Regions from separate parts of the Kitasatospora sp. NPDC086791 genome, predicted to be linked through region 3. Evidence: riboswitches for the same ligand, from Rfam matches in the RefSeq annotation. Region 3 holds a riboswitch; each other region holds the start of a gene.
The links. Region 3 has a riboswitch for cobalamin ahead of metE (5-methyltetrahydropteroyltriglutamate--homocysteine S-methyltransferase). Riboswitches for the same ligand answer to the same signal wherever they lie in the genome.
Positions count from the first base shown of each region.

Region 1: another riboswitch for cobalamin. It lies ahead of AB0Q99_RS16305 (cobalamin biosynthesis protein); the one in region 3 lies ahead of metE (5-methyltetrahydropteroyltriglutamate--homocysteine S-methyltransferase).
Region 2: another riboswitch for cobalamin. It lies ahead of AB0Q99_RS03930 (HoxN/HupN/NixA family nickel/cobalt transporter); the one in region 3 lies ahead of metE (5-methyltetrahydropteroyltriglutamate--homocysteine S-methyltransferase).

Region 1 is NZ_JBFBOC010000010.1:48,643-51,908, reverse strand. It holds gene AB0Q99_RS16310 (cobyric acid synthase) at 1-1,000, opposite strand, end outside; gene AB0Q99_RS16305 (cobalamin biosynthesis protein) at 997-1,983, opposite strand; cobalamin riboswitch at 2,166-2,326, opposite strand; gene AB0Q99_RS16300 (prolyl oligopeptidase family serine peptidase) at 2,638-3,266, shown strand, end outside.
Region 2 is NZ_JBFBOC010000001.1:867,438-870,703, reverse strand. It holds gene AB0Q99_RS03940 (hypothetical protein) at 1-977, opposite strand, end outside; gene AB0Q99_RS03935 (metalloregulator ArsR/SmtB family transcription factor) at 1,034-1,417, opposite strand; cobalamin riboswitch at 1,500-1,714, shown strand; gene AB0Q99_RS03930 (HoxN/HupN/NixA family nickel/cobalt transporter) at 1,746-2,861, shown strand; gene rpmG (50S ribosomal protein L33) at 2,923-3,087, opposite strand; gene rpmB (50S ribosomal protein L28) at 3,215-3,266, shown strand, end outside.
Region 3 is NZ_JBFBOC010000025.1:33,225-36,490, reverse strand. It holds gene AB0Q99_RS26245 (TauD/TfdA family dioxygenase) at 309-1,172, shown strand; cobalamin riboswitch at 1,362-1,584, shown strand; gene metE (5-methyltetrahydropteroyltriglutamate--homocysteine S-methyltransferase) at 1,752-3,266, shown strand, end outside.

The sequences.
Region 1 (3,266 bases), on a different contig from region 3:
CCGGCAGTCCGGCGGCCGCCCGCGCCTTCAGCGCCGGCTCCAGGCCGCGCTCGCGCAGCCAGGCGAGGTCCGCCACGGTGGCCCGGGTCCCGGGCAGCACCACCAGGTCGGCGTCGGCCAGTTCCTCCGGCCGGGTGGCCCAGCGCACCAGCACGCCCGGTTCCTGCGCCAGCGCGTCCAGGTCGGTGAAGTTGGACAGCCGGGGGAAGCGCACCACGGCGACCCGCAGCACGTCCGCGCCGAGCGGCCCGCGCCCGTCCACCCGGTCCACCACGGTCGACAGGTCCAGCGAGTCCTCGGCGTCCAGCCAGAGCCCGGGCAGCATCGGCAGGGTGCCCAGCACCGGACGGCCGGTCAGCCCGTGCAGCATCTCCAGCCCGGGCGCCAGCAGCCGCGCGTCGCCGCGGAACTTGTTGACGAACCAGCCCGCCACGTGCCGCTGGTCCTCCGCCGACAGCAGCGCCAGCGTCCCGTACATCGCCGCGAACACGCCGCCGCGGTCGATGTCCCCGACGACCACCACCGGCAGCCCGGCGGCCGTCGCCAGGCCCATGTTGGCGATGTCGCGGTCGCGCAGGTTGATCTCGGCGGGCGAGCCGGCGCCCTCGCAGACGACCACCTCGTAGCGGCGGCGCAGATCGGCCAGGCACTCCAGGGCCCGCTCCAGCAGGACGGGCTTGCGCTCGCGGTAGTCCAGCGCGCCCACCTCGGCGACCGGCCGGCCCAGCAGCACCACCTGGCTGCGGCCGTCCGCGCCGGGCTTCAGCAGCACCGGGTTCATCGCCGCCTCCGGCTCGACCCGGGCGGCCTGCGCCTGCATCGCCTGCGCGCGGCCGATCTCGGCGCCGTCCGCGGTGACGAAGGAGTTCAGCGACATGTTCTGCGCCTTGAACGGCGCGACCCGGACCCCTTGACGGGCCAGCCAGCGGCAGATGCCGGCCGTCACCACGCTCTTGCCCGCGTCCGAGGTCGTCCCCGCGACCAGCAGCGCGTTCGTCATGCCCTTCCCCTCTTCCCCAGGAGCGCGCGCAGCAGGACGTGCCCCGCGACCGTCGTACCCAGCGCCAGCGCACCCACCCGCCGGGAGAGTGCGCAGGCCCGCTCGATGTCGTCCACCGTCACCGGCCGCAGCTCCGCGCCCAGCACCGGCCGGTGCTCCACGCGTTCGCCGTACCGCAGCGTTCCGCCCAGCCGCACGCCGACGGCGCCGGCGAACGCCGACTCCGCCTGACCCGCGTTCGGACTCGGGTGCGCGGAGCCGTCGCGCCGCCAGACCCGCCAGGCCGTCCGGGGCTGCGGGGCGGCGGCGACCGTCAGCAGCGCCGTGAGCCGGGCGCCCGGCCAGCCGGCCAGGTCGTCCAGCCGGGCCGAGGCCCAGCCGAACCGGAGGTGGCGCGGTGAGCGGTGGCCCACCATGGCGTCCAGGGTGTTCACCGCGCGGAAGGCCAGCAGCCCGGGCGTGCCCGCGAGGGCGCCCCAGGTCAGCGCGTTCACCACGGCGTCGGCGGTGTTCTCGGCCACCGACTCGACCACCGCGCGGGCGATCTGCTGCTCGTCCAGCGCGCTCGGGTCCCGCCCGCACAGGTGCGGCAGCCGTTCCCGCGCGGCCCGCAGGTCGCCGTCCTTCAGCGCGCGGCCGACGGTACGGGCCTCCCGGGTCAGCGAGGTGCCGCCGAGCACCGTCCAGGTCGCGGCCGCCGCCAGCGCCGCCCGGCCCAGCGGGCGCCGGCCCACCGTACGGTCCAGGGCGAGCGCGCCCGCCGCGACCGCGCCCACGCACAGCGCCGTGTACCCGGCCCCGGCGGCCCGGTCGTCGCGCCACAGCCGCCGCTCCAGCCGGGTCGCGGCACTGCCGAAGGCGGCCACCGGGTGGCCCCGGCGCGGATCGCCGTAGCGGGCGTCGGCGGCGTGGCCCGCGACGGCGCCCAGCGCGAACCAGGCGGCGCGGGCGAGCGGACGCCCGGTCAGGGCGCGGTGGGTCATCGGCCGCACGTCAGGAGGCGGAGTGCCGGAAGGCTCCGCGCCGGAAGGCCGGGCCCGGGCAGAGCGTGCGCCGGAAGGCCGTGCACGGGACGGCCGCTCGGGGTCCGGCGGGGCGGGGCAGCCTGCATCGCGTGCGTGTCCTCACTCAGGGTCCGCGCCCTGGATCGACGTAGCGGGGGCGAGAGTCTCCTGGCTTCCGGGTCGGACGCACCTCCGGAGCCTTCCAGCGGCTTCTGACGGCCCGCCGTGGCCCCTCCCGGCCGTCGGCGGGCAAGGAGGGAATTCCGAGTGTGCTCCCCGGTGACAGTGGCGGGACCGCGCCGGACTCGCACCGGCTTCCTCTCCATGCCTCCGATTGGCCCCAGGATCCCATCACGCGGCCGAACCGGGAGTCAACCGAGGTCACGGAGGGGTTGGTCACACGCGACACCGGCTGACGGCCCGTGGGGTCACCCGGCGCGGCACCGCCCCGGCGCCCGGCCGCTCCGTGCGTCCGGGCGCCGGGGCCGCGCCCCGGTCCGCCCCCGCCGCGCGGTGGCACGCGCCGCGGGGAGGGTGACCCGGACGGGCCAGCCCGGTGGCCGGGCGGGCGGGGCGCCGGTGGACTGGTGTACGACCACCGTCCGGTCCGAGACCAACAGAGCGGGGAACGATATGCGCTGGGGAACCGCTGCCGTCGTGGCGGCCGCCGCCGTCGGAGCCGGTGCCGCCGTCCTGGTGATCGGCCGCCGGGCCTCCGAGCGGATGGTCCGTCCGGTGACCGTCGTCCAGGAGTCCGGGCCGGTCCTGGTCCGCAGTCTCGGCGCCGGGTGGATCACCTTCACCAGCAGCCCCGAGAGCCTGAACCCCGGTCGCTGGGCGGTCGAGTGGGAGGACGGCGGTCACGCCGTCGTCGAGGAGGTCCTGCACAGCGACGAGCAGGGCGTCACCCGTCGGCTGGTCCGCGCCGACCGGGGCACCCTCGCTCCCGGCACCGCGGTCCGTTTCACCCCCCGCGTCCACCTCGGCGACCCCACCCGGGCCCTCGGCCTCGCCTACACCGAGACCGCCGCGGACGGCGAGCTCGGCGCCCTCCCCGCCTGGTACCTGGACGGCAAACGCGGCACCTGGGTGATCCTGGTGCACGGCCCGGAGGCGGACCGCCAGCAGACCCTCCCGGTGCTGCCCGTCCTCGACCGCCTCACCCTGCCCGCCCTGGCCGTCACCTACCGCGGCGACGAGGGCGCCCCCGCCTCCCCGGACGGGTACAGCCACTTCGGCGAGACCGAGTGGCGCGACGTCGA
Region 2 (3,266 bases), on a different contig from region 3:
AGCACCGGGGCGGTCTGGCCGAAGGCGTAGCCGGGGGAGCGCGGGTCGAGTTCGGCGGCGCCGGTGGCGACCAGCACGGTGGGCCGTTCCAGCGCGGCGCCGTAGACGGAGACCGAGCCGTGGTCGCCGATCAGGCAGTCGGCGGCGACCAGGGCGGCCTGCCAGCCCTGGTGCGGCGGGATCAGCCGCAGGCCCATCCGGCGGGCGGTGTCGAGCAGTGCCTCGGGGTCGTGCCGGCTCCAGATGTTGGGGTGCAGGACGAGGGCGACGGTGTACTCGTCGGCGGGCAGCCGGCGGACCAGGCGCCGGGGCAGGTCGGGGCGGCGGCCGAATAACGAGTGCTCGCTCCAGGTCGAGTTGACGACGACGAGCCGTCGGCCGTCGACGGCGCCGAGCGCGGCGCGGTAGGCGTCGCGGGAGCGCCGGCTGCGCAGCATCCGGTCGAAGCACGGATCGCCGACGACCCGGGCGACGTCCAGCGCCTCGGGGCAGGAGGTCCGCAGGCGGTCCAGCTGTTCGGGGTGGGAGAGGCCGAGGACGTCGACGAACACCCGTCCGCGGTGGGTGAGTTCGTTGCGGGAGAGGCCGGCGGAGCTGACCGTGTCGCCGGTGGACTCGGCCACCAGGCGGTTGTAGCCGGCGCCGTGCGGGAGGACGACGAGCCGGGCGTCCAGGCGGTGCATGGAGGAGTGGACGGCGCAGGCGACGGCCAGGTCGAAGCGGTGCCGGACGGCGTCCTCCCAGTCCAGCACGGTGAAGCCGGGCAGGCCGTGCAGGTACTCGTCCAGGGCGCGGTCGGCGAAGGCGGAGCCGGGGTTGACGGTGAAGTACCGGGCGATGCCGTCCGGGTTCAGCAGGGTGAGGACGTCCAGGACGCGGGTGGCCGAGGTGAGGGTGCGGGCGACCGCCAGCACGCGGGCACTGACCGGTCGGGTGTTCCAGCGGTCGGCGGGCCAGGCGTGGGGGTGGGACGGCACGCCATGATCGTACTCATCCGGGGTGCGGCCCGGGAGGGGTGTTCCCCGAGTGTCGGTCAGCCCGCGGCGGCGGTGGGCTCGTGGTGCTCGGCGGCGGCGCACTCGTCCAGGAGGGGGCGCATGGCCTCGTCCACGAGCCGGTAGCGCACCACACGTCCGTCCTTGTCGCCGGTGACCACCCCGGCCGTGCGGAGCAGCCGCAGGGCCTGGGAGACGGCGGGGTCGCGCATGCCGGTGGCGACCGCGAGGTCGGTGACGGCGAGCGGGCCGGCCCGGTGCAGGGCGAGCAGCAGGGCGAGCCGGCCGGGGTCGGCGAGCAGGGAGAAGCGCTCGGACCAGGACCGGACGTGCGCGGTGTCGCCGATCGCGGCGATGGCCTCGCAGACCCGGTGCCCGTCGATGGTGCGGTGGCCCGCGCGGTCGGCCGGTACGAGATGCATGCGGACATTCTTGCAGGCGGGGGCCTGTGATCCTGAACACCTGCGCAGGTGCGCAGCCTTGCATGGGTCGGGGCGGGACCCCTACCGTGTAGCCCGCCGTGGTGCTCGGGAAGACCGGTGACGGACCCTCAGGGGTCCGGATTCCGGAGCGGCCCTCGCCACTGTGATCGGGTCATTCCTTCGCCCGCGACGGAATGCGGTCCGTGTCCACGACGCCACTGGGTGCCTCGCGCCCCCGGGAAGGCGGACCCGGATGTCCCGTAAGCCAGGAGACCGGCCACGGCACTTCACGAAGTGATTCCACGAGGTGTTGGAGCGTGATCCGGAGATGACCCTGCCCGAAACCGCCGCCGCGAACGCGAAAGCGGTCCCGTCAGTGCTGCCCACCTTCCGGTGGAGACGCGAGGACACCGTCCGTACGGCCGGGTTGATGGGGGTGATCCTGGCCATGCACGTGGTGGCCTTCGGGACCCTGATCTTCCTGGTGGCGCCGGAACGGTACGCGGTCGGAACCCAGGTCTTCGGGGTGGGCCTGGGCATCACCGCCTACACCCTCGGCATGCGGCACGCGTTCGACGCCGACCACATCGCGGTGATCGACAACACCACCCGCAAGTTGATGGCGGACGGCAAGCGGCCGGTCTCGGTGGGCTTCTGGTTCGCCCTCGGGCACTCCTCGATGGTGGTCCTGATGGCGGCCCTGGTGGCGGGCGGCGCGCAGCTGGCCAACACGCTGATGGACGACGAGTCGACCACCCACAAGTGGCTCGGCGTGGTCGGGACGACCACCTCCGGCGTGTTCCTCTACCTGATCGGCGCGCTCAACCTGGCGGCGCTGCTCGGCATCGTCAAGGTGTTCCGGGCGATGCGGGCCGGGCAGTACGACGAGGCGGAGCTGGAGGCGCACCTCGACTCGCGGGGCTTCATGGCCCGGGTGCTGAACCGGGCGACCCGCTCGATCACCCGGCCCGGGCAGATGTTCCCGGTCGGCATGGTGCTGGGCCTGGGCTTCGACACCGCAACCGAGGTCACCCTGATGGTGATGGCGGGTTCGGGCGCGGCCTCCGGGCTGCCCTGGTACGCGATCGTCTGCCTGCCGCTGCTGTTCGCGGCCGGGATGAGCCTGTTCGACACCCTGGACGGGACGTTCATGAACTTCGCCTACCAGTGGGCCTTCGCCAACCCGGTGCGCAAGGTGTACTACAACCTGACCATCACGGGGCTGTCGATCGCGGTGGCCTTCATCATCGGCACCATCGAGCTGGTCGGCGTGCTGCACGAGAAGTTCGACCTGACCGACCCGGTGAGCGGCTGGATCGCGGACATCTCGCTGGACAACGTCGGCTACGCGATCGCCGGGCTGTTCGTGGTGGTCTGGGCGGTGGCGATCGGGTACTGGAAGCTCGCCGAGGTCGAGAAGCGCTGGACGCCCGAGGAGGCGTGAGCCGACGGGCCGCCGAACGGCGCCTCCCCGCCCGGGAAGGCGCCGTTCCGTGCGTGCGTGGTCAGCGCTCCTCGCGGAAGTCGACGTGCCGGCCCGCGACCGGGTCGTACTTGCGCAGGACCAGCCGGTCCGGATCGTTGCGGCGGTTCTTGCGCGTCACGTACGTGAAGCCGGTTCCGGCGGTGGAGCGGAGCTTGATGACGGGGCGCAGTTCGCTGCGGGCCATGGGGTGTCCTCCTGGTGCGTCGGGGCTGTGGCGTGCCGGATCGAGACCGTACACCGAAATGGAAGTCATTTTCATCTGGTGTAACGTGAGCTCCGTCCCGCCCATTCCCGGACGCCAGGGAGCGCCCATGTCCGCCCGCTGCCAACTCACCGGCCGGCGACCCGGCTTCGGCAACGCGA
Region 3 (3,266 bases):
GGTCACTCTGCCGCATCCGCTGTTCCGGCGGCGAATCACCGGGGCGGGAGCGGACCGCCGTGCCCCGTGGGGAAGGAATCGACGGCCGGCCGGAGCTGAACGGCAGGGTGGCGGGAAGGCGGTCACGAGTTGACACCGGTCTTGTCGTGGACGCGATGGCCGGTTCATACTCCTGGGGCGGACTACCTTGCGTGATCGGTGCGTTCCTCTTCGTGGCGGTCGCGGCCGCCTGGTCCTGTCCGGTCCCGCCCGTCCGGCCCGGCTGGCTGCCGGAGGTCGGAGGCCGGAAGCCGGTAGGGAGGAGAACCATGGAGAAGGCGAAGGAAATCGGCTGGAGCAGCCTGGAGTTGGACGCCCGGCGGGGGCTCTGGTCGCTTCCGCTGGGGGAGGTGGAGCGGCGGCTGCTGTGGGCCGACGCCCGGGCCGGGCGCTGGGGCGCGGCCGGGCCGGTGCGCGAGCGGCTGCGGGACTTCGCCCGGGACGCCGTCGCCTCCGTCGGCATCACCCACGTGGGCGGCCTGGTGGACCCGGCGCACCCGGAGGAGGAGATCGTCGAGGCGCTCTCCTTCCTGCTGCGGGACTACGGCCGGATCGTCCCGCAGAACGGGCGCGGCGACCTCGCCTCGGTCCTGCACGACCAGGACGGCGACGGCGGCGCCGAACTCGGCTTCCACTGCGACACCTGCGACCTGCTCGTCCTGCTCTGCCTCCGGCCGGCCTTCGACGGCGGCGGGTTGACCAAGCTGGCGAGCGCGCGGCACGTCCGCGACCTGATCGAGCGGGAGCGGCCGGACGCGCTGGCCACGCTCTGCGAGGACTGGACGTTCGACCGGACCGGCCGGGCGGGCCCGCAGGTGGTGGTCACCCCGATCCTCTACGACCGGGCGGAGGGGACGGTCGGCTGCTACTACCAGACCCGCACCGTCCGCTCCTCCCCGGACCGGGGCGGCCCCGAGCTGACGGACCGTCAATGGGAGGCGCTGGGCGTGCTGGACGAGGTGCTGTACCGGCCGGAGATCTCCTTCGGGCTGTCGATGGCCGCCGGGGATCTGCTGATCATCCGCAACAGCCGGGTCCTGCACGGGCGTTCGCCGTTCGTCGACGAACCCGGTCCGCACGCCCGGCGGATGCTCCGGATCTGGGTCAACGAGGGCGAGGCGTGGGCGCGTTGATCGTGCTGCGCGCCGTGTCGTAGGGACGGGTCGAGAGCGCCGCGGGCGGGGTGGCCTGACCGCCCCTTGGGGTTCGGGGCGGTCGGCGTCCAGGGGGCGGACGTCCGGTACGCCCCGGCCCGGGCCGCCCGGCGTCTCACTCCTCGGACGGGTTCCGGGATCCCGCTGTCCGCGAAGCCGCCGCGCCCGTAAGCTGGCCGCGCAGCTGGTTCGCCCTGTCCGCCAGGCAGGCGCGTCGTAAGAGGGAACCCGGTGGGAATCCGGGACTGCCCCGCAGCGGTGAGCGGGAACGACCGCCGTCATACGCACTGGGCCCGGGAGGGCCTGGGAAGCGACGGCCAGTAGGTGTCCGCCCTTCACAGGGCGGGTGTGCCCGCGAGTCCGAAGACCTGCCCGTTGCCCGCGCGCGACCGATCGTGCGCGGACACCCCGGTGACCTCGTGGGCGGGTCGGCGTACACACCAGGCGGTTCTGGCATCCGCGCGTTCGACGCGGCCCGACCCGTCCGGCTCGTCACCCCTTCGCGCTCTCGTCCGGCCCCCGGGGCCCATGGAGTGAAGACTCGCGAAGGAGAGTCCCTTGACAGTGAAGTCCGCAGCTGCGGCGACCCGGGCCACCGCGTACGGCTACCCCCGTCAGGGCCGGGGCCGGGAGCTCAAGAAGGCCATCGAGGGGTACTGGAAGGGCGCGGTCGGCGCCGGGGCCCTGCTCGCCACCGCCGCCGAGCTGCGCCGGAAGAACTGGCGGCAGCTCGCCGAAGCCGGGATCCAGGAGGTCCCGACCGGTGACTTCTCGCTCTACGACCACGTGCTGGACACCACGGTCGCGGTCGGCGCGATCCCGCCCCGGCACCGGAAGGCCGTCGAGGCCGACGCGCTCGCCGGGTACTTCGCCATGGCGCGCGGCACCCAGGACGTCGCGCCACTGGAGATGACCAAGTGGTTCGACACCAACTACCACTACCTGGTGCCCGAGTTGGGCCCCGACACGGTGTTCGCCGCGAACTCCGCCAAGGCCGTCGCGGAGCTGGGCGAGGCGCTCGCGCTCGGCCACCGGGCCCGGCCGGTGCTGGTCGGCCCGGTCACCTACCTGCTGCTGGCCAAGCCGGCCCCCGGCGTCGCCGCCGACTTCCAGCCGATCACCCTGCTGGACCGGCTGCTGCCCGTCTACGCGCGGCTGCTGGCGGACCTGCGGGCCGCCGGCGCCGAGTGGGTGCAGCTGGACGAGCCCGCGCTGGCGCAGGACCGCACCCCGGCCGAGCTCAACGCCGCCGCCCGCGCCTACCGCGACCTCGGGGGCCTCGCCGACCGGCCGCAGCTGCTGGTCGCGAGCTACTTCGACCGCCTCGGCGACGCCCTGCCGGTGCTCGCCAAGGCCCCGGTCGAGGGCCTGGCGCTGGACTTCACCGGGCCGGCCGCCGCCAACCTGGACGGCCTCGCCGCCGTCGGCGGACTGCCCGGCAAGCGCCTGGTGGCCGGCGTGATCGACGGACGCAACATCTGGATCAACGACCTGGAGCGGTCGTTGGCCACTCTGGCGACCCTGCTCGGCCTCGCCGACCGGATCGACGTCGCGCCGTCCTGCTCGCTGCTGCACGTCCCCCTGGACGCCGCCGACGAACGGGAGTTGGACCCGCAGATCGCCCGCTGGCTGGCCTTCGCCAAGCAGAAGGCCGCCGAGGCGGCGCTGCTGGCCCGGGGCCTGCGCGAGGGCACCGGCGCGATCACCGCCGCACTCGCCGCCAACCGCGCCGACCTGGCCTCCCGGGCCAACTCGCCGATCACCCGCGACCCGGCGGTCCGGGCCCGGGTCACCGCCGTCACCGGGGCGGACGCCCGCCGGGCCCAGCCCTACGCCGTCCGGACCGAGGCCCAGCGCGCCCGGCTCGGCCTGCCGCTGCTGCCGACCACCACCATCGGCTCCTTCCCGCAGACCAGCGAACTTCGCCTGGCCCGAGCGGATCTGACGGCGGGTCGGATCAGTGCGGACACGTACCGCGAGCGGATGGAGGCCGAGGTCCGCGAGGTCGTCGCCTACCAGGAGAAGGCCGGACTGGACGTCCTGGTGCACGGCGAGCCCGAACGCAACGACATG